Regions from separate parts of the Effusibacillus pohliae DSM 22757 genome, predicted to be linked through region 1. Evidence: riboswitches for the same ligand, from Rfam matches in the RefSeq annotation. Region 1 holds a riboswitch; each other region holds the start of a gene.
The links. A riboswitch is a leader RNA that binds a small molecule or an ion and turns the genes downstream of it on or off. The one in region 1 is predicted to bind cyclic di-AMP.

Region 1 (4,816 bases):
CAAGCGTTGTCTCTTTGACAAATCGGGCGATCATTGCCATTTCCTCGTAGTCTGACGTATATCGCTCAATTTCGTTTCGCTTGTAATCCCGCAAGAACAAATCCGCTTGCTCGAGAAAGCTGTTGATTAGATTTTCATAGTTGCGGACGGTCAGAAAGTTGGTCTGATTTTCGAGCGAAGCCAGTTCGGAACGCTTTTGCTGCAACTGCTGATACGCATGCGTGAACTGGGCTTCCGTGTCCGCAGACGGAGCGTTCATATAGTTGGTGACGAGCGTCATCATCTGGTTGGTTTGCCAGGAGATTTCGTTCAAAAGCAACAGCCGGCGGACAATCTGGTCGTACCGGTGAAGCGCCGTTTCCTTGTTCCAAAGAATCAAGACGGATACACCGGCAAACAGCAGGATGACGCTTGCGGAAAACAACAAAAGCTTGATGTGAATGCGGATCGTTCCTTCACTCCTTTGCCCCGACACCGCGACGATTCAATTGGTCGGCTGTCAAAATGTGAATGTCTGTATAATAGGACGGCTGCAACCGCTTTCCCTGAATTGCGTCGATCAATTGCTCCACACTGTGGTAACCCATCTGGTACGGTTCCTGGACGACCGTTGCGGCAATCACTCCTTTTTTCATCCAGTCGATCGTCTCCGGCAATCCGTCAAATGCCAGGATATACAAATCATGTCTGCCCCGGTTGAAGGCAACCTGCGCCATCGCCATCCCGTCAAGAGCGCTCGCCCCGAACAGGGCGTTGATTTCCGGATGATGGTTGAGCAGGGTGGCGGTCTTTTCCATCGCCCGGATCCGACTGATGTTCGATGATTCAATTGCCACGATCTGCATGCCGGGCTCATCACGGATCGCATCCTGAAAACCTTGCAGCCGTTCGATCATATTGGACGCTTCAAAGCTGCCGGTGATAATGCCGATTTTTGCCTGTCCGTGCAGCGCTTCCGCCATATGTTTGCCCGCCTGGTACCCTGCCTGGTAATTGTTTGTTCCTATATAGGTAAGCCGTTTCGAAGTGCGGGCGTCGGTGTCGACGGTGATCACCGGAATCCCGCGCGCGATCGCCTTGTCAATGACCGGCTGAAACTTGGCTTCCTCCAACCCTTGTGTCAAAATGCCATCGACCCGACTGGCGATCGCCATCTCGATCAACTGGATATGCTGTTCCAAGTTGCTTTCCACGGGACCGCGAAATTCGATCGCCACATTGTTGTTGCGGGCTGCATCCTCCGCCCCTTTTAACACCAATTTCCAATACGGGTTGTTGATTTCCTGCGAAATCAGGATGAAGTGATAGCGCGGTTTTTCGTACATTTTGCTTTCTTCGGTGTCTTGCACAGACCAGATTTTGCCGGTATAATACACGGTCTGCAGAAGCGAGAGAAGCAACAATCCGGTGAGTGTCGCAATCAGGACCTTTTGCTTCAGATGCTACCCCTCCTACTTTTTATCGAGCGCTGGCCGACGCTATGCGGCGCATGCACGATCCGGCGGCTTCACGACCGGCACGCAACCAGCTCCCGTTGGATGCAACCAGTCACACCGGGCAGGCTGCCAATTGCAAATTTTCAGATTGGTATAGATATAATTCCGCATGGACCGCCGATCTCCTGCCGCTCTTGCATAGCACGATCCGACGGCTGTGCCGTCGTGACGTGACTTGCACTCAAAGAGTATCAGTGGCGCTATGGCAATGAATTGGCAAGTCGCCCTATATGCCCTCTGGGTGCATAGCAAAACTCCCCGGCCGTCACCGGGGAGTTCCACTTAAAACATCCGTTTCACAACCGTTATGTGCTTGTACCAGTAGGAACCGGGTTTCAGAGGCAGATAGCCGACTTTGCCCAAACCGCCGCCCTCCTGGATCATGCGGCCGTTGCCGATATAGATTCCGACATGGTGGCCCTGGTCAAACACGACCAGATCGCCCGGACGCATCTCCGACTTGGGCACCGGCGTGCCGACCGAACGGTATTGAACCTGCGAAGACCCGCTCATCTTGTATCCCAATGCGTGGTGGTACACATAAGCGGTAAAATTGGAACAATCGAATCCAAACTGGCCCCGGTCTTCATTATGTCCCCAACGGTACGGGGTGCCCAGCTTGCTTTCGGCCACTTTCAGCACCGCATCAAACTTGGTTTGATAATCCGCATCCAGCGGGGCTACCGGTATTACATTCTGGTCGTAACTGACTCCAGGCGGCAGATTCGCCGAACGATACCCTGTTTCCGCAGATACGGGACCGGCCAGCGAGACAGCCACAACCCCGGCCGCCACAAGCGACAACACTTTGCGTTTCAACATGCACACCACTCCCTTTCAAGCCTGCGAGGTTAGCTGACGGGTTCGGAAAAAGGGATTCCCCGACTGCAACAGCAGTTTCACCCCAAAAGTGGATCCCCCGCGCTCGTTTTGAGCTTCGGCTTCTTTTTTCGTGATAAGGGTAACATGGGACGCCTGGGCTTGTCAGCCTGTAATTTCTGGCACGGTTGGCCTGTTGTGGCCAGCGTTTGCAGTCAAAAAATAACCCCTGAATCCGCAAAAGCAACGGAATGCCTTGCTGATTCCAAGGGTTCTCTCTCCAAAAATAAAAGACCGATCAACTCGGTCTTTGCGCTTACCAAGGAAAACGAAATCTATGAGGCGGCTACCCTCCGTCGGCCACGGGCCCAGTGGGCCTTGGCAAACTGCCTGATTTTCCGATAGGTCGATTTGTCCCGCAATTTGGCAAACAGAAAATGGGCGGGACCAGTATTTTCCTCGATCATCCAGACGTTGCCCCGTTTGTCCACCGCCAGGTCGAGTCCGATTTGCCAGTACCGTTTGTAATCGTCGAACCGGCGGCAGGTGTCGTACCCCAACCGAATCATTTGCTGCTTGACCGCCTCGATGGCCTGCGGTCTTAGGCCGAGCGAACGGCGCAAGGCGGTTTCCACTTCCGTCACGTATCCTTTGCCGCGTCCCAGGTTGGTGATAACGCTGCCAGGTCCGGCCACTTTCGCGACCATTCCGACATACTGCCATTTGCCGTCCGGTCCCCGCATCATCATCAGCCGGATGTCAAACGGGCGGCCCGCGACTTCCGCCAGCCGAATCGCTTTTTGCACGATATAGCTGCGGCCGCCGGGCTTGATTTTTCGGTACAAATCATCGATCGACGGGCAGGCGACCGGCGCACCCCGCTCCCGCACGAACGAATAGCCGCTGTCCGTTTTCCAAGCCCGGATCACTCCCCGCCCCTGGCAACCGCCGGTCGGTTTGATATAGACCGCCTTGTAATTCGCCAAATAGGCGGCGAGCGATGAGCGGGTCAACAAGGTCGTCGGCGGCAAAAAGGGGCGGATCGAGCGAACGGAAGAAAAAAATTTCCAGAGTCCCCATTTTCCCATTTCCGGTCGTCTGTCCGGTTTGTTCAAATTGGATCACCCCTCACACCAAGCCGATTTCGCGCAAAAAATAGCGAACGATGCGCATCTGATAGCGGACGCGATCGGCCAGCAGCAGATTCATCGAAGTTTCCACCGTGACAGCGGGGTATCCCAACAGCCCGGCTGCCAGGGGATGGAGCGGCTTCTCGTTTGCCTTATACGGAAATCCCCGCGATTTCCCGGCCGTGAATGCCGCCGGTGACCAAACAGACCGACCCCCCTTGGCGTCCTTGCACGATGTAATAAGAGGGAGAAAATGGGGTGTCCGCTGCCAAACGCCGCCGTTTTGTGCGCACCTGCGTTCGCCTCCCGAATGCTTTTTCGGATATAGTACGCGGCCCCGGGTTTCGGCGAACCGGGCAGCCAACGGGGAATCGCAAAATATGCCGCTGGAAGTCACCGCCCGGCTTTCCATTTCACCCAATCGCCGCCCGGAATCGGGATTGCATGTCGCTCCAACCAGCCGAGTTTGCCGGAAGGGAACGCGTACACCAGGCTCCTCACCCGGCGCCCGCCGCCGGCTGCCGCCCAAACCGTCACACGTTCATATAAATTCCGCGGATCGCCCGGACCATAGTAGTCTTCCAGCTCATCGAGGATCGGCAGCACCGGCTTCAAATCGGCAAAGCCCAACAGATCGCCTCGAACTCGTGTGACGGCGACCGCCACCCGGACAGTCCGGCCGTTGTCTCCCCCGGCAGGCTGCGGTCCGTCCGCCTCCGCACGGGGCAGGTCGCGAGCCAAAACCAATGCCGGGTACCCCTCCCGTAAATGGTACAATCTGCCCTGCACAAATGCCGGTTTGACGGTGACGACAAATTTCTTCACCAAAGAGTGGTACTTCTGCCCCGACCGCAAAGTGCCATAGACAAATACGTAGTGCATGCTGTGACCTCATCTCCACCCTATCAAATCGCGGTATTCACTGCGAGTCCAACGAGCCGTTCTGCACCCCCTCTGCCCGGGCGGGTTTCAGACTGCGGCAGGGCTTGGCTACTGCACCTGACGCTCCTTTCCTTGCCAATATTGGTCCCGCAGTGTTCGTTTCAGGATCTTTCCTGCGCCCGATTTTGGCAGTGCATCGACAAAATCGACCGACTTCGGCACTTTATAGTTGGCCAATTTTTCCCGGCAATGCCGGATCAGTTTCTCCTCCGTTAGGCTGTGGCCCGGTTTCGTGACAACGACCGCTTTCACCGCCTCGCCCCACGTTTCATCCGGAACCCCGATCACCGCCGCCTCCAGCACAGCCGGGTGCTGGTAAATCACATTCTCCACTTCCACCGAGTACACATTTTCGCCGCCGGTGATAATCATATCCTTCTTGCGGTCGACGATGTAGACGAACCGGTCTTCGTCCATCGCCGCCATGTC
Region 2 (4,816 bases), on a different contig from region 1:
GCTGCCGGCACGACACTGCTGGAGATTGCGTCGTCTCTGTCGCAGCAATTGAAAAAGAACGCGGTGGTGGGGAAACTCAACGGCAAGCTGGTCGACCTGACCACGCCTGTAACGGAAGACGCAAAAATCGAACTGTTCACGTACGACGACCCGGAAGGACTCGAGACGCTGCGTCATTCGACCGCGCATTTGCTGGCACAGGCGGTGGCCCGTCTGTGGCCGGAAGTGAAGTTTGCGATCGGTCCGGTGATCGAAGACGGGTTTTACTACGATTTTTCCGGCCGTTCGTTCTCGCCTGACGATCTACCGCTAATCGAACAGGAAATGCAGAAAATCGTCAAGGAAGATCTGCCGATCCGCCGGCAGGAGATCGCCCGCGAAGAAGCGCTCAAAATGTTCGAGGAGCGGGGCGATCGTTTCAAGGTCGAAATCATCAACGACCTGCCGGAAGATGCGGTGATTTCCATTTATACGCAAGGGGAGTTCACCGATCTGTGCACCGGCCCGCACCTGCCGTCGACCGGCTGCATCAAATCGTTCAAGCTGCTTTCGATCGCCGGCGCCTACTGGCGCGGTAACGCGGAAAACGAAATGCTGCAGCGAATCTACGGCACCGCTTGGCCGAAACAGTCGCAGTTGGAAGAATACCTGCAGCGGCTGGAAGAGGCGAAGCGCCGCGACCATCGCCGGATCGGCAAGGAACTGAAGCTGTTTACGCTGTCCAAGGAGGTCGGGCAGGGGCTGCCGCTGTGGCTGCCCAACGGTTCCCGCATCCGGCGGACGATCGAGCGGTACATCGTCGATCTTGAGGAGAGCCTCGGCTACGAACATGTCTACACCCCACACTTGGCGAGTGTGGAGCTGTACAAAATTTCCGGGCACTGGGACCACTACCAGGAAGACATGTACCCGCCGATGAAAATGGACAATGAAGAACTGGTTCTGCGCCCGATGAACTGCCCGCATCACATGATGCTGTACAAAAATGAGCTGCGGAGCTACCGCGATCTCCCGCTGCGGATTGCGGAACTGGGCACCATGCACCGCTACGAGATGTCCGGGACGCTGTCAGGCCTGCAGCGGGTACGGGCGATGACGCTGAACGACGCCCATATTTTCTGCCGGCCCGACCAGATTAAGTCGGAGTTCAAGCGGGTGGTGGAGCTGATCCAGCGGGTCTACAAGGACTTCCGGATTGAGGACTACTGGTTCCGCCTGTCGTACCGCGACCCGAACAACACCGAAAAATACTACCAGGACGACGAAATGTGGGAAAAGGCGCAGTCGATGCTGAAGGAAGCGATGGACGAAATGGGTCTCCCCTATGTGGAAGCGGAAGGGGAAGCGGCGTTCTATGGGCCGAAGTTGGATGTGCAGGTGAAAACGGCGATCGGCAAGGAGGAAACCCTGTCCACCGCGCAAATCGACTTCCTGCTGCCGGAACGATTCAACCTCGAGTACGTCGGCGAAGACGGTAAAATGCACCGTCCGGTTGTGATCCATCGCGGCATTTTGAGTACGATGGAACGGATGACCGCCTATCTCATCGAGGTGTACGAGGGAGCGTTCCCCACCTGGCTGGCGCCCGTGCAGGCGAAGGTGCTGACGATTTCACCGCAGTTTGAGGAATACGGGCAAAAAGTCTATGAATACCTGAAAAGCAGGCGGATCCGCGTCGAATTCGACAACCGGAACGAAAAGATCGGTTACAAGATCCGCGAAGCCCAGATGCAGAAGATCCCCTACATGCTGGTGGTGGGAGCGAAGGAAGCGGAATCCGGCACTGTCTCCGTACGTAAACGCGGGGCGGGTGACCAGGGCGTGCAGAAGGTTGAGGAAGTGGCGGAAGCGATTTTGCGGGAGATTAAGGACCGGAAGTGACCGGCTTACCGGGCGGCGCTTGGCAAATGGGCGCTGCCCGGATTTTTTTGTGTGGTGTTGCAAACCGGAGCTTGGCTGAGAAAAACGGTCATGGCAGGAAAATAACGGATGTAGCAAGCTTTCACATGCAAAAAAAGACAATTGCTGGACTCGCTTCTTGCAGGCGGGAAGAGTATGCTTAGTTCAATAGTCCAGATCAAGGCCTAATCCCGTCGCGGGAACGGAGGACCCGATTGTTTGGGGTTCATCCTGCGCATGCAGGAGGGATGTTGATCCTTGCCATCCTACCCGTCAGCTAACTTCGTCGGCCAAAGCAAGGGGGAGGAAAATTGGCTCTTTTTCTTCGGTGCAACTTTCCCTTTCGGGTTGAACGGGGAAGCATGTGCCGTTTTTTTGTTTTTCCAAAACTGGGCATTCTACTGTTGTACGGTTTGGGGTGGAAAGAGGAGGACTCAGATGAAGCAATCACTTGAGAAGTGGTTGACCCCTGCGCGGATTCTGACTGTCGGCTTTGCAGCCCTGATTCTGGTCGGGGGTGCGCTGCTCAGTCTGCCGATCGCTTCCAACAGCGGAGTCGGTCTTAATTTTTTGGACGCCTTGTTTACGGCCACTTCCGCCACATGCGTGACCGGTCTGGTGGTGGTCGATACGTTGACCCAATTCAATTTGTTCGGACAGCTGGTGATCCTGACCTTGATCCAGGTCGGCGGACTTGGGTTTATGACGGTCGCCACCTTTATCATTATTTACACCGGCAGACGGATTGGATTGAAAGAAAGGTTGGTCATCCAGGAAGCGCTCAACGTCAATTCGATGGAGGGCGTGATCCGGCTGGCCCGCAACATCGTTTTGATCACGGTCGGGATCGAACTGATTTTTGCTGCGATCCTCGCTGTCCGCTTTTCGGTGGAGATGCCGGTCGGTCAGGCGATTTACTATGGAATCTTTCACGCGGTCTCCGCTTTTTGCAATGCGGGGTTTGACCTGTTTGGCGACTTTAAAAGTTTGACTGGTTTCGTGGACGATCCGACGGTCAACCTGGTGATCATGCTCCTGATCATTCTGGGAGGGCTGGGCTTCACAGTGCTGGTCGATCTGTGGAAGGCGCCAAAACCAGCGCGCTTGTCGCTGCACTCGAAACTGGTGCTGACGATGACAAGCGCATTGCTGCTGATCGGTGCAATCGGCTACTTCTTGTTGGAGATGCACAATCCGAAGACGCTCGGGTCGCTCGGTTGGGACGGCAAAATTCTCGCCTCGCTGTTCGCATCCACCACCGCCAGAACGGCCGGGTATGCGACGATCGATTATGGTTCGATCACGGATGCTTCGAAATTGTGGACGATTTTGTTAATGTTTATCGGTGCTTCACCGGGGTCGACGGGGGGCGGTATCAAAACGGTTACGACGATCGTGATTTTGCTGCACGTGTATAGCGTCATCACCGGCAAGGACACCACGTCTGCGTTCCGCAAAAGCATCGATCTGAAAACCATTTACAAATCGTTTGCGATAGCCGTTGTTTCCGCCATCATGTTGCTGGCTGTCACTTTTACCTTGACGATCACGGAGCAGAAAGAATTCATCCGGCTTTTGTTTGAAGCAACGTCCGCGTTTGGCACGGTCGGTTTGTCGACCAATTTGACGCCCGAATTGTCTCATGCCGGCAGAGCGATTCTGATTTTGATGATGTTTGCCGGCCGGGTCGGACCGCTCACCCTGGCGCTGGCCTTGGCCGCCCGCGCACAGGACAAAGCATTGATCAAATACCCGGAAGAAAAATTGTTCGTGGGCTAGGAGGTTTCTTTCATGAAGCAGTATGCGGTGATTGGGATGGGCCGCTTTGGAACGAGCGTGGCGAAAACGCTGTATGAGATGGGATATGAAGTGCTCGGCATCGACACGAATAAAGACCGTATCCAGGATGCGGTGGATTTTGTGACGCATGCGGTCACAGCTGACTCAACCGACGAGAACGCCCTGAAAGCATTGGGAATTCGGAATTTTGACGTGGTGGTGGTGGCGATTGGCGCCGATATCCAGGCTTCGATCATGACCACATTGATTCTGAAAGAGTTGGGCGTTAAAAAAATCGTGGTGAAAGCGCAAAGCGAGCTGCACGGCAAGGTGTTGGAAAAAATCGGCGCCGATCGGGTGGTTTACCCGGAGCGGGACATGGGAGTCCGCGTTGCGCATAACCTGATTTCGCCAAACATCCTGGATTATATCGAACTGTCGCCGGAATACAGCATGGTCGAGATTGTGGCCAACGAAAAGATGGTCGGCAAGACGCTCGCCGAGTCGGATATCCGGCGGAAGTTTGGCTGCACCGTGATGGCGATCAAATCGGGCGATCAGATCAACATTTCGCCGATGGCGCAGGATAGGATCAAACAAGGGGATGTGCTGGTCGTAGTCGGCAAAAACGAAGATTTGCAGGAACTTGAGGAACAGGCGTAGCTGCGCCTGCCTCCGATTGGGCCGGCAGTCGTGGCAGAACTCGGTTCGGTCGGACGCAGGCCAAATGTTGTCTTGTGAAAGAAAGGGGATTGCAGGTGGAACGGATTACATCTTCACGTAACAGTCGTGTTAAAGAATGGGCGGCTTTAAAGCAGAAAAAGTTCAGGGATCAGACCGGCCGATTTTTGATCGAAGGCATTCGGCTTGTCGAGGACGCGGTGGAATCGGGGGCGCCGCTGGAAACGGTGCTGATTCTCGAGGAGCTGCTGCCGACCGGACGGGTCGACCGGATTCTCAACGGGTCCCTTTCGCTCGGCGCGGAACTGATCCAGGTCAACCAGGCGGTGATTGAGCATGTGGCAGATACCAGGACGCCGCAAGGCGTGATCGCGATCGGCCAGCAGTATCAGCATGACTGGCAAGGCTTGCTCGCCGCCAGGCAGAATCCGTTGTATCTGGTGGCGGATGCGGTTCA
Region 3 (4,816 bases), on a different contig from region 1:
GAGAATAACCGCTGTGCCCAACAGCCCGCCGGCAATCGCCAACAGGATCAGTTGCCGCCTGCTGACAAACAGAACGGTCATGCTGAACAAGATTCCGATCAGCACGAGCGCCTGCCCCAGCGCAGGCTGTTTTACTATCAAAACAAGCGGTACTCCCGCAATCAGCAAGACGGTTCCGAACTGTTTCCAGCCAAAAGCGGTTTGCTGCTGTCTGATTTTCGCCATATAATCGGCGATCGTCAGTATCACAAAGATTTTCGCAAACTCGGACGGCTGAAACTGAAAACCGGGCAGCAAAATCCAGCTGTGGGCGCCTTTGACAGCGGGAAACGCGAATACGATAACCAGCAAAAACAGACTGATCCCATATCCGATCCAGGCCACGCGGTTTCGAAACATCTCATAATCGAGTATCGCAAAAAACAGCGTGCCGATATAGGAAACGATCTGCCAGGCGACTTCTTTGACGTACCAATCTTCCATTCCGGGACGGTGGACCGTGGTCGAATAGACGGCGACCGTGCTGATCGCCGAAATCGCGAGCAACACGAGCAGCATCAGAAAATCGAAGTCTTTGATATGCCGTTTCAGCCACTCTCTGCTTACCATTTCAATGCCACCTGTCCTTCAAGTTCCGCATCTACATAATATATCAAACAAATACGGAATAATTGTGGAAAACGCAAAAACAATCGTCTGTACCGGCCGACAGCCGCTCATGGGCAATCATTCGTAACGGACTCCCTGATAAATCACAAATCCAACCGGATGATGTGTGAAATGCAACACCGGATCACCGGGATTGCCAACCGATGGATAGGCATGATTTTTGTCAATGTATTCTCCTTGCAACTCAATCACCTGACCTGCCTGAAGATCTGGAATTGGCCCATTCAACCCCCATGAATCTCCATAACGGATTGAACAAAAAATTTCGTCCTTAACGATTGACGGATCCCCGCCCCGAACGTCAAACACCGCTGTCTGATGAATTAGCAGGTGGTGATGGGCAACCCCTTGCACCCGCACATCTTCTTCGACTGTCTTAATAACTGATTTGATATGAACAATGGGACCGTGGAGGGCTAGGGGGTGTTGATGGTGGCCCAGCCGCTGGTTTGTGATGGTGTGGCCAAAGATCGGATGATGATCAGACATACGGTTCCTCCTATTCATCCATTCTATTTCTAAATATACCACTCTCTCCCCATTTTCCGCACTGACTCGGCACTTGAAACTAAAGAAAATGGATGCTTGGCAACGAAAACACATTATTTTTCGTTAGATTCGGAACAAATCGAACCAAAAATGCCGCTCCCCCCATCGACCGGCCATTGTGCATTTTTAACACTGTTTTATAATAATGCTCATTAACCGGATAATGCCGAATCTGTTTCGACAGAGCGGAGGACCCAATTCTTTTGGGGTGAATCCAATGATCATCATTGGTAAGGTGACAACTCTTCTGCCACCTGAACCCGTCAGCTAACTCCGTAGGCGAAAGCAGAGGAGGCTACAACGGCCTTTCCGGCCGTTTGTTGCATTTTCCAGGCAAATGATTGGCAAACTACTTGGTACCCGTAACATTGGGAAAGGAGAACGTTTAGATGTTCAATCCTCATTGGACTCACCCCCTGCTTGTCCTGAGTGCTGTTTTGGCCATCATTTTTGCGCTTGCCAACTTCAACAGCCTGAAACGGATCTTCATCGGCCGGCCCATGCGCACAAGTGAACTGCATGCCAAACATAACAAACTGTATTGGTTTGTGGCTTTGCTTGTACTGGCCGCCGACCTCTATTCATCCGTCGCATATGGGCCGGAAGCCGGAATGACAGAAGTGGCCATGTTAGGCCCCGCCGCCAAGTGGCTGATTCTGCCTATCACCTTCGCCACCGTGGTACTCCTGATCATACTGATTGTATCCTACATTATGGGTGTCCTGGCGTACCCAAACGGTGGCGGCGCCTATATGATCGCCAGAGACAACTTTAAAACGTCTTGGATTCCCTTGGTTGCATCAGGTTCACTGCTAGTCGATTACATCCTGACCGTAGCGGTTTCCGTATCTGCCGGAGTACAGGCCATTGCGTCCGCTTATCCGGTGGTTGCTCCCCACGCCACCACCCTGTCGGTGATCTGTGTGCTGATCATTCTTTTGGTGAATTTGCGCGGGGTCTCAGAGTCAGCCAGCATATTTGCCTGGCCCACTCTATTGTTTATGATCAGCATGGTTTTCCTGATCCTGACGGGATTCACCGATCAGCTGCAGAAAGGATTTGTGCAACCCTCGACGCCGTCGGTTGGTACTATACCAAAAGGACTCACCACACTTCTTTTATTAAAAGCGTTTAGCGCAGCCTGCTCGTCCTTGACAGGAATTGAGACGATTTCCAACTCGGTTCCCGTTTTTCGAGAACCGGCGGCAAAAAATGCGGTAAAAGCTTACGTGGCGCTGGGACTCATTACCGGCGGAACTCTGTTGGGATTTGCCTACCAGTTGTATGTCAAGGGAATTTCGGTGGATCCTCAAAATACGATGCTGTCCCAATTGGCAGGCGTTTATTTTGGCCACGGTCCCATCTATCAAATCATCATCTGGTTGACATTTATTGTTTTGATTTTGGCAGCCAACTCCACATTTACGGGATTTCCACAACTGGCAGCCCTTGTTGCCAGTGACGGTTTTTTGCCCAGATCGCTGACGATCCGTGGGGATCGCCTGGGTTACTCAAACGGAATGATCATTCTGGCGGCTCTGGCTTCTCTTTTGATATTGGCGTTTCAAGCGGAAACAAACTTGCTGATTCCGCTTTATTCGATTGGCGTATTCGTTTCGTTCACGATCGCCCAAATCGGACTTGTACGCCGCTGGCTAAGAATCAAAGGGCCGTATTGGAAGCTGAAAATGTCGGTAAATGCGGTTGGCGCGGTAACCACGGCACTCGTTTCGATCGTGGTCGCTACCACAAAGTTCACGGATGGCGCCTGGATTGTGATCGTGGTCCTGCCTGCGATCGTTCTCGGATGTCTCGCCATTCGTCGGCACTATGAGCAAGTGGCCGATGAATTGAGAATCGATTATAAGACGATGAAACCGAGATCCCACCACGTTGTGACGATCGTGCTGGTGTCAGGCGTCCACCGAGTCGTGCTGAACACCATATCATTCGCCAAAAGTTTACACACAGACGTGATCGCCTTATATGTGGGGTTTAACGATGAAGATATTGATAAAATGGAGAAAAAATGGGAGGAATGGGGAGCTCCATGTCGCCTGGTGACGCTGAAAAGTGAATACCGGTCACTTCTGAACCCAATCACACGCTTTATTCAACGTGTAGAAACACATGAGGGACGGCCGGATCATGTTCATATCCTGATCCCGCAGTTTATCCCGAGAAAATGGTGGCACTTTATATTGCACAACCAAAGCGCATTGCTGCTTCGGGCATGGTTATTGAGACACAAAGACGTAATTATCACAACCGTCCCATACCATTTGCAAAGGTGAACCCAATTGCGCGGTTCAAACTGCTCCCCGCATCGTCCTCTCTGATGCAACGGCTGGACCCCTTGCTGGCCCAGCCGTTCTATTTGAATCCTGAAAGAAATTCTTGAAAGAACAACCACTCACTCCTGCGCCATGATTTCGATGTCTCGCATTAGGTTCTCTTTGCTATGAGTGCCCTCTTCTACATCGGTGGCATTTCCTGCAAAATGGCCATTAATGACTCTCCGAACCCAATTATTCCGATCTACTTCGACGATAATCGGGTCGGTTGTGAGTATCTTATCTGAATGATTTACCCCTTTCAGAAAGAAACGAGAAGCAATTGTATACGGATTTTCTTTCGGGGAAAGGAACCACCACCCACTAAGATCCGCTTTGAAACCATACTCGCTTACTAAAGCGGGAGTTATATCTTCATTTAGCGGAACAGGAATCAATAAGGCAGCGTTTCCAAAAAGCTCTTTTTCCTTGAGTTTTTCCTGCAAATTGATCATATCTTCAATCGATGAGGGGTCGGATTTAAAGAAATACACCACCCGTACCTTACCGGATAGCTTGAAAAAATCGGTGGATTGGCCATCTTTGTTGACCACTGTAAAATGCGGAGCCACATAATTGACCGGCGGACGAGACCCCGCCCACCAAGCCCAATACCAAATACCGGCAACAACGGCTGTACCTAAGAGGCATGCGATGGCAGTCAGCCAATGCCGCTTGATGAGTGTAAACATATCATTTACACCTTCTCTCGAAAATAGTAATGAAGTTCAGTATCTATAATCACGATCCATTTCCCATCATTTGCTAGAAGATCCATTTTTGTATCTGTTCCAATAACGCTCTTCCTCCGACGTAGAAAACACTTGATCGTTCATCCCAATCGCTTGATGGACATATTGCCGCGTCGGAAGAACGTGCGGAATCAAAACATCTCCCCCATCCGGCAAATATCGTTCTACCAAATCCTCCATCCGTGGCACCTGTCCCGTCTCAATGTCAGATCCATCCGCGCTATAAAGGAGTTTTCCGATCTTCAGCATATCACTGGCAGTCATGTTCGTTTCCACATAGGGAGCCATTTCATCCAATAGTTCGGGCAATTTCAGGAATGTGACAGACGATTTGCACTTTGCGGCTAACGCCCGCAAAAAATTCCGTTGTCTTTCCGTTCTTTTGTAATCCCCTAACGCATCATGCCGAAAACGCACAAAATCCAGTGCCTGTTGCCCACCCAAATGCTGCATGCCCTTTCGCAAATGAATGTGCGTCCCGTCCGTTGGATCATCGTAATTCATATCCTCATC
Region 4 (4,816 bases), on a different contig from region 1:
GTGGCGTATTTTTAAGTTACCGTATACAGTCAGCAAACCGAATGGAAAAGTCCTTTTTTTCGAACACGTACGGTTGAACCGCCCCATGCTCGGCCGCTTGCAGGATTGGTTGACGCCTGTGTGGAAGCGTCTCTGTGCCGGATGCCATTTGAACAGAAACACTTTCGAACTGATTCAACGGACTGGTTTTCGGGTCGTTCGCGTGAAGGGGTACGCCAGTGATCTCTTTCTGGTGGTTGAGGCGGAGAACATGAAAGGCATGCCGGGGAGCGACGGACAAGTTTTCGGTGCAGAAAAAATTCAGATGTTGACAATGAAAAAAGACGTGTATCTGCCAACCGACCGAGGAACTCAGTGGAGCAAATTGGTCTCTGGAGGGGCTGAAGCGGGATCGTATTAGGCATAGTCAGTCAGGTTGCATCTATTCCAATTTTGCACATGGCGTCATAATCACAACGCAGGTCAAAAAACAGGATGTACGCGATGTTCAGCGTTTCAGTCTGCCGAAAAGAAGGGCGTAACAATTGTGCTTTGATTTCCTTTTCCCGCTTGTCGGGCGCAACGAGATAAAGGAGAGCATCTGCCGTTTGCGGCATGGAAAGGGACAGATCATGCAGGCGGAGGATTCCGGAATAAATGGACGTGCCCTTCTATGATTTGGAAATTATAGGTTTGGACTCTGCTATAATCAAACAACAGAAAGGGCATGAAGGTCACGGCTCTTCTCGGCAAGCGGCCAGCAGTATGATTCATTTGCATTCTGGGCCCGGATAAGAAGAAAGCATCACATTTGTTCCTCAGAGGGAAGGTATGCATCAGATCGTATGTACAATTCCGGGGCATCGGGAAAATAGCATGAAAGGACTCATCAAAGTGATATAGGGAGCAGCTGCCCCCTATATCACTTGTTTATGAGATCGGCAGATTGATTTCCGGACGGATTTATTGCGGCTTTACAACCGGCCGCTGTGGGGGGAGGACATAGGTATTCGGGATAACAGGAGGTTTTGCCTCATGACCCGGTATGGTTTTGCCCGGTGTCCAGGATCCTTCCGGTAATATCCGCTGCGCCGTAAAGAAATTGCTGCCCCACCAATAACGGAAATCGTTGACAATCCCAATCGCTGTCGGATTCCTGTCCGATCTTGTGCCGATGACTGCTGGTTGCCCATTGATCATTCCCATATAAATCGCTACGTGCCGAATATATTTTTTTCCGTTCGAATCTCTACCCCACCAAGTCAAAATATCCCCCGGGAGAAGATTTTCGGTGCCTTCAAGTTTCCATTTCCCGTTTACTTTTTTCGGATAAACACCCGTAATGCGGGTGCCAACGGAGCCATAATTGCGTGCGACATCGGTTATGTTAAAGCCAAAGTCTCCATAGACCAGCTTGGTGAACTCGGAACAGTCTATCAATCCTTTTGTCTGATAGGAGTTATAGCCGTGACCGTACACCATATACCCGTTGTCCATGTACCAGATCGCCCGCTCAATGACCTGATCCGCCACGCTTCCCCGTATGTTCCGATAAGCGTCCCGATACTGTTGAACCTTCACAAGCTCGTCTTTTTGATAGTCGGCATAATATTTTTTGTACTTTGCAATCGCTTCGCTTCTGGTTAAAACATCGGAAGTCGTTGCAGATGCAGGGTTCGTCAGAACCGTACCAAAACCGCCCAGGATAACGGCGGCGAGCAAAAAAATGCGGCCTTGTTTCATTTGAATCATCATCCTCCCTTTGCAGCCTGCGAGGTTAGCTGACGGGTTCGGATAAAGGGATTTACCCGACCACTCGTGGTTTCACCCCAAAACTGGATCCCCCGCGCTCCGAAGAGCTTCGGCTACGCTTTTTTTAAACATGAGCGTACTGTAATGGTACTAGGAGATCTGTGTGAAATTCCAGACACAATAATTGGCAGGCTCGATCTGTGATTTCGAAACAGCTTCGTCACATTTTTTCCATAATTGTTCGTTATAATGGAAAGTATCATAGAGGAAGATACGGATGTTGGGAACCGTTGACAGGGGTGCAGTATGTCAGCACGATTGCAAACGGCGGCAAGCGAATGAAGCCGTTTGTGGTGAAACAGATTGTTTCGCCGGACAAACAGGTGATTCAAAAAACGGAACCCCAGGTATTGTATACCGTTTCGTTCAGCCTGCAACAGTTGCAGAATGTGCGGGAAGGCATGTGGCAGGTTACGCGGGGTAGCTCGTCCCAGTATTGGGGGCTGATCGCCGAGAAAATGTTCGACATATGTTTTCAGGAGCCGCAAAAAAAAAACGGACGGGAAATGAACCGATTCAGCTGCGTACAAACCGGCGGCGTGCTGCAAAAGCCAGGGGCTGGCGGCCGCCGTTCGTTTGCCGCCAGCGGTGAGCTGCAAGGAGAGTGACCTGTGTGAAACGATCGCTTCAATCAAAAATGGCGTGGACATTGACAGCCCTTGCATTCGCTGTTGCATTGCTCACCTGCTGGATTTTGAATGCTGCGGACCGTTATCATTTTGTGCAGTACGTGGAACAGAACCGGCAACTTCGCAATCAACGGATTGCCCATGTCCTGGGGCAGGCCTATGAACGAAACGGCGGTTGGGGCAAGACAACGGGCATCGAAGTCGCTCAGCTCAGCGAACTGGAAGGCGTTCATATCCATCTGCTGGATGCTCACAGGAGCGTGATCTGGGAAAGTGACGCCTTCGCAACCGGCAGCCAGGACCTTTCGGTGCGGCAAGCGCCTGAAGCAACAAACGGTTACGAGCTGGTGCCGGTTCAATCCCGTGGTACCACCGTCGGTTATGCCGAAATTTTTTATCACGACCCGCAATCGTACAGTCAACTGGACTGGCACTATCGCCGGGCGATGACACAGGGCGCGATCGGCGCCATTTTCCCTGTCCTGGTGCTGTCGCTTGTGGTGAGCTGGTATCTGTCCCGCCGCATCACGCGCCCGCTGACGGAGATGATCCATTTGGCATGGCAGATGCGGAAGGGCAACCTCAGTGTTCGCATTGAAAATCCGCCCGGGAACAATGAGTTGACCCAACTGGCCCAGTCGCTCAACCATTTGGCAGATGAATTGCAGAAACAGGACAAGCTTCGCCGCACTTTGACGGCCGATGTGGCGCATGAATTGCGTACACCTCTGGCAACTTTGAAGAGCCATTTGGAAGCATTGATCGACGGCATCTGGAAACCTACGAAGTCTCGGTTCGAAGCTTGCCTCGAAGAGGTGGAGCGCCTGATTTCTTTGGTTTCCAGCTTGGAATCCCTCACGCGGGCAGAAAGCGACAGCATGCAACTGGAGCTCGAATTCCTCGACCTGGCAGAGGTTACGCGTTCGATTATCGATCTGGTTTCCCCTAACTATGCTGCCAAAGGGGTACGTCTGGAATTTCGGGCGGAGGGGTCGTTTGCAGTTCCACTGGATAAAGACAGGTGGAAACATATCCTGCTGAACCTGCTGGATAATGCGTTGAAATATACCGACCCGGGCGGTACGGTTTGCATCAGCGCGGCACGGAGTTCGCCCAAAGAGGTTTTGGTCACCGTCCAGGATACAGGTATTGGGATCAGGGAAGAGGATCTGCCGTTTATTTTTGAACGGTTTTACCGGGCGGACAAATCGCGAAACCGCGCAACCGGCGGAGCGGGAATCGGACTGGCCATCGTCAAAAAGCATGTAGAGGCCCATCATGGAACGATTGAGGTGGAAAGCCAGCCCGGCAAAGGGACCGCCTTCCGGATCCGGTTGCCTCTGAAAGATCCAAAATGGATGGATTAAAGAACGCGAATCTTATATTTTCCACATCAGGGCTTATTCTGTTGGGGGACTGCATTCGCTATAATAGGACAGACTGGAGAATGCGGCGGTAAATCACACAACACGTGATGGATAGGAAGGTACTATGCGAAAAATTCGATTGATCTCTTTTACCCGTTTGCTGCTTGTGGGAGTCATAACTCTGGCGACCGGATGCAATGGCCTGAAAACCGGCCAGAAGGCCATATTCCCCGGCGTTTTCACACCGTCTGCTCCGTCCCCGGATGCAGATACAGCTTCTCATGCAAATCCGTGGTCGCCTGCGAATCCGGAAGCTGCGGGAAGCTCAGACACTATTGTGCCCAAAAATGACGAGGTCCAAGTCGCCGCGAAACCGGATGATATCGCCGTACTTGTCAATAAAAAGAATATGCTCCCGGCCAACTATAAGCCATCGGATCTGGTCGAACCGGCGGTTCCGTTTATTTTCAGGGAGAAAGATGAACGGCGCTTAATGCGAAAGGAAGCGGCCCAAGCACTGGAAAGGCTGATCGCCGGAGCCGGGAAGGACGGCATTTATCTTGCGGTCGTATCCGCTTATCGTTCCTATGATACGCAAAAAACGTTGTTTGCCTACTATATAAAAACACAAGGGGAAGAAGCGGCTCGAAAATACAGTGCGGAGCCAGGTCACAGCGAACATCAGACAGGGCTTGCTGTCGATGTTTCCGGCAGTACCGGAAAATGTGCAGCCGAGGATTGCTTTGCTGATACGCCGGAGGCGAAATGGTTGGCCCAGCATGCGGCCGAATATGGATTTATCATCCGGTACCCGAAAGGCAAAGAATCCGTTACCGGATATAACTACGAACCATGGCACATTCGCTATGTAGGCACGAAGATGGCCAAAGAAATTGCCGAAAAAGGATTCACGCTGGAAGAATATCTGCGAAATGCCGTTCCTGCGTCTGAATAATTGCGTCTGAATAATAACGAGATGGAGTCACATGGTTACTCTTTCTGGAAAAAAATAAACATCGAAAGCAAGTT

Region 2: linked by a shared signal. The riboswitch ahead of C230_RS0104165 (TrkH family potassium uptake protein) and the one ahead of C230_RS0116580 (C40 family peptidase) in region 1 are both predicted to bind cyclic di-AMP.
Region 3: linked by a shared signal. The riboswitch ahead of C230_RS0111765 (APC family permease) and the one ahead of C230_RS0116580 (C40 family peptidase) in region 1 are both predicted to bind cyclic di-AMP.
Region 4: linked by a shared signal. The riboswitch ahead of C230_RS0108715 (NlpC/P60 family protein) and the one ahead of C230_RS0116580 (C40 family peptidase) in region 1 are both predicted to bind cyclic di-AMP.

The regions. Positions count from the first base shown of each region.
Region 1 covers NZ_AQXL01000133.1:129,712-134,527, reverse strand. The annotation lists gene C230_RS0116590 (sensor histidine kinase) at 1-475, opposite strand, end outside; gene C230_RS20830 (sugar-binding protein) at 456-1,325, opposite strand; gene C230_RS0116580 (C40 family peptidase) at 1,779-2,318, opposite strand; cyclic di-AMP (ydaO/yuaA leader) riboswitch at 2,322-2,449, opposite strand; gene C230_RS0116575 (YheC/YheD family protein) at 2,651-3,430, opposite strand; gene C230_RS22715 (hypothetical protein) at 3,598-3,738, opposite strand; gene C230_RS21540 (gamma-glutamylcyclotransferase family protein) at 3,839-4,327, opposite strand; gene C230_RS0116560 (fatty acid--CoA ligase) at 4,436-4,816, opposite strand, start outside.
Region 2 covers NZ_AQXL01000099.1:18,769-23,584, reverse strand. The annotation lists gene thrS (threonine--tRNA ligase) at 1-1,881, shown strand, start outside; cyclic di-AMP (ydaO/yuaA leader) riboswitch at 2,072-2,206, shown strand; gene C230_RS0104165 (TrkH family potassium uptake protein) at 2,338-3,678, shown strand; gene C230_RS0104160 (potassium channel family protein) at 3,691-4,341, shown strand; gene C230_RS0104155 (TrmH family RNA methyltransferase) at 4,437-4,816, shown strand, end outside.
Region 3 covers NZ_AQXL01000125.1:33,330-38,145, reverse strand. The annotation lists gene rodA (rod shape-determining protein RodA) at 1-609, opposite strand, end outside; gene C230_RS0111770 (hypothetical protein) at 727-1,158, opposite strand; cyclic di-AMP (ydaO/yuaA leader) riboswitch at 1,373-1,514, shown strand; gene C230_RS0111765 (APC family permease) at 1,608-3,512, shown strand; gene C230_RS21420 (hypothetical protein) at 3,632-4,243, opposite strand; gene C230_RS20260 (LCP family protein) at 4,310-4,816, opposite strand, start outside.
Region 4 covers NZ_AQXL01000118.1:267-5,082, forward strand. The annotation lists gene C230_RS0108715 (NlpC/P60 family protein) at 943-1,722, opposite strand; cyclic di-AMP (ydaO/yuaA leader) riboswitch at 1,731-1,856, opposite strand; gene C230_RS0108720 (penicillin-binding transpeptidase domain-containing protein) at 2,031-2,399, shown strand; gene C230_RS19900 (sensor histidine kinase) at 2,405-3,787, shown strand; gene C230_RS0108730 (D-Ala-D-Ala carboxypeptidase VanY) at 3,912-4,742, shown strand.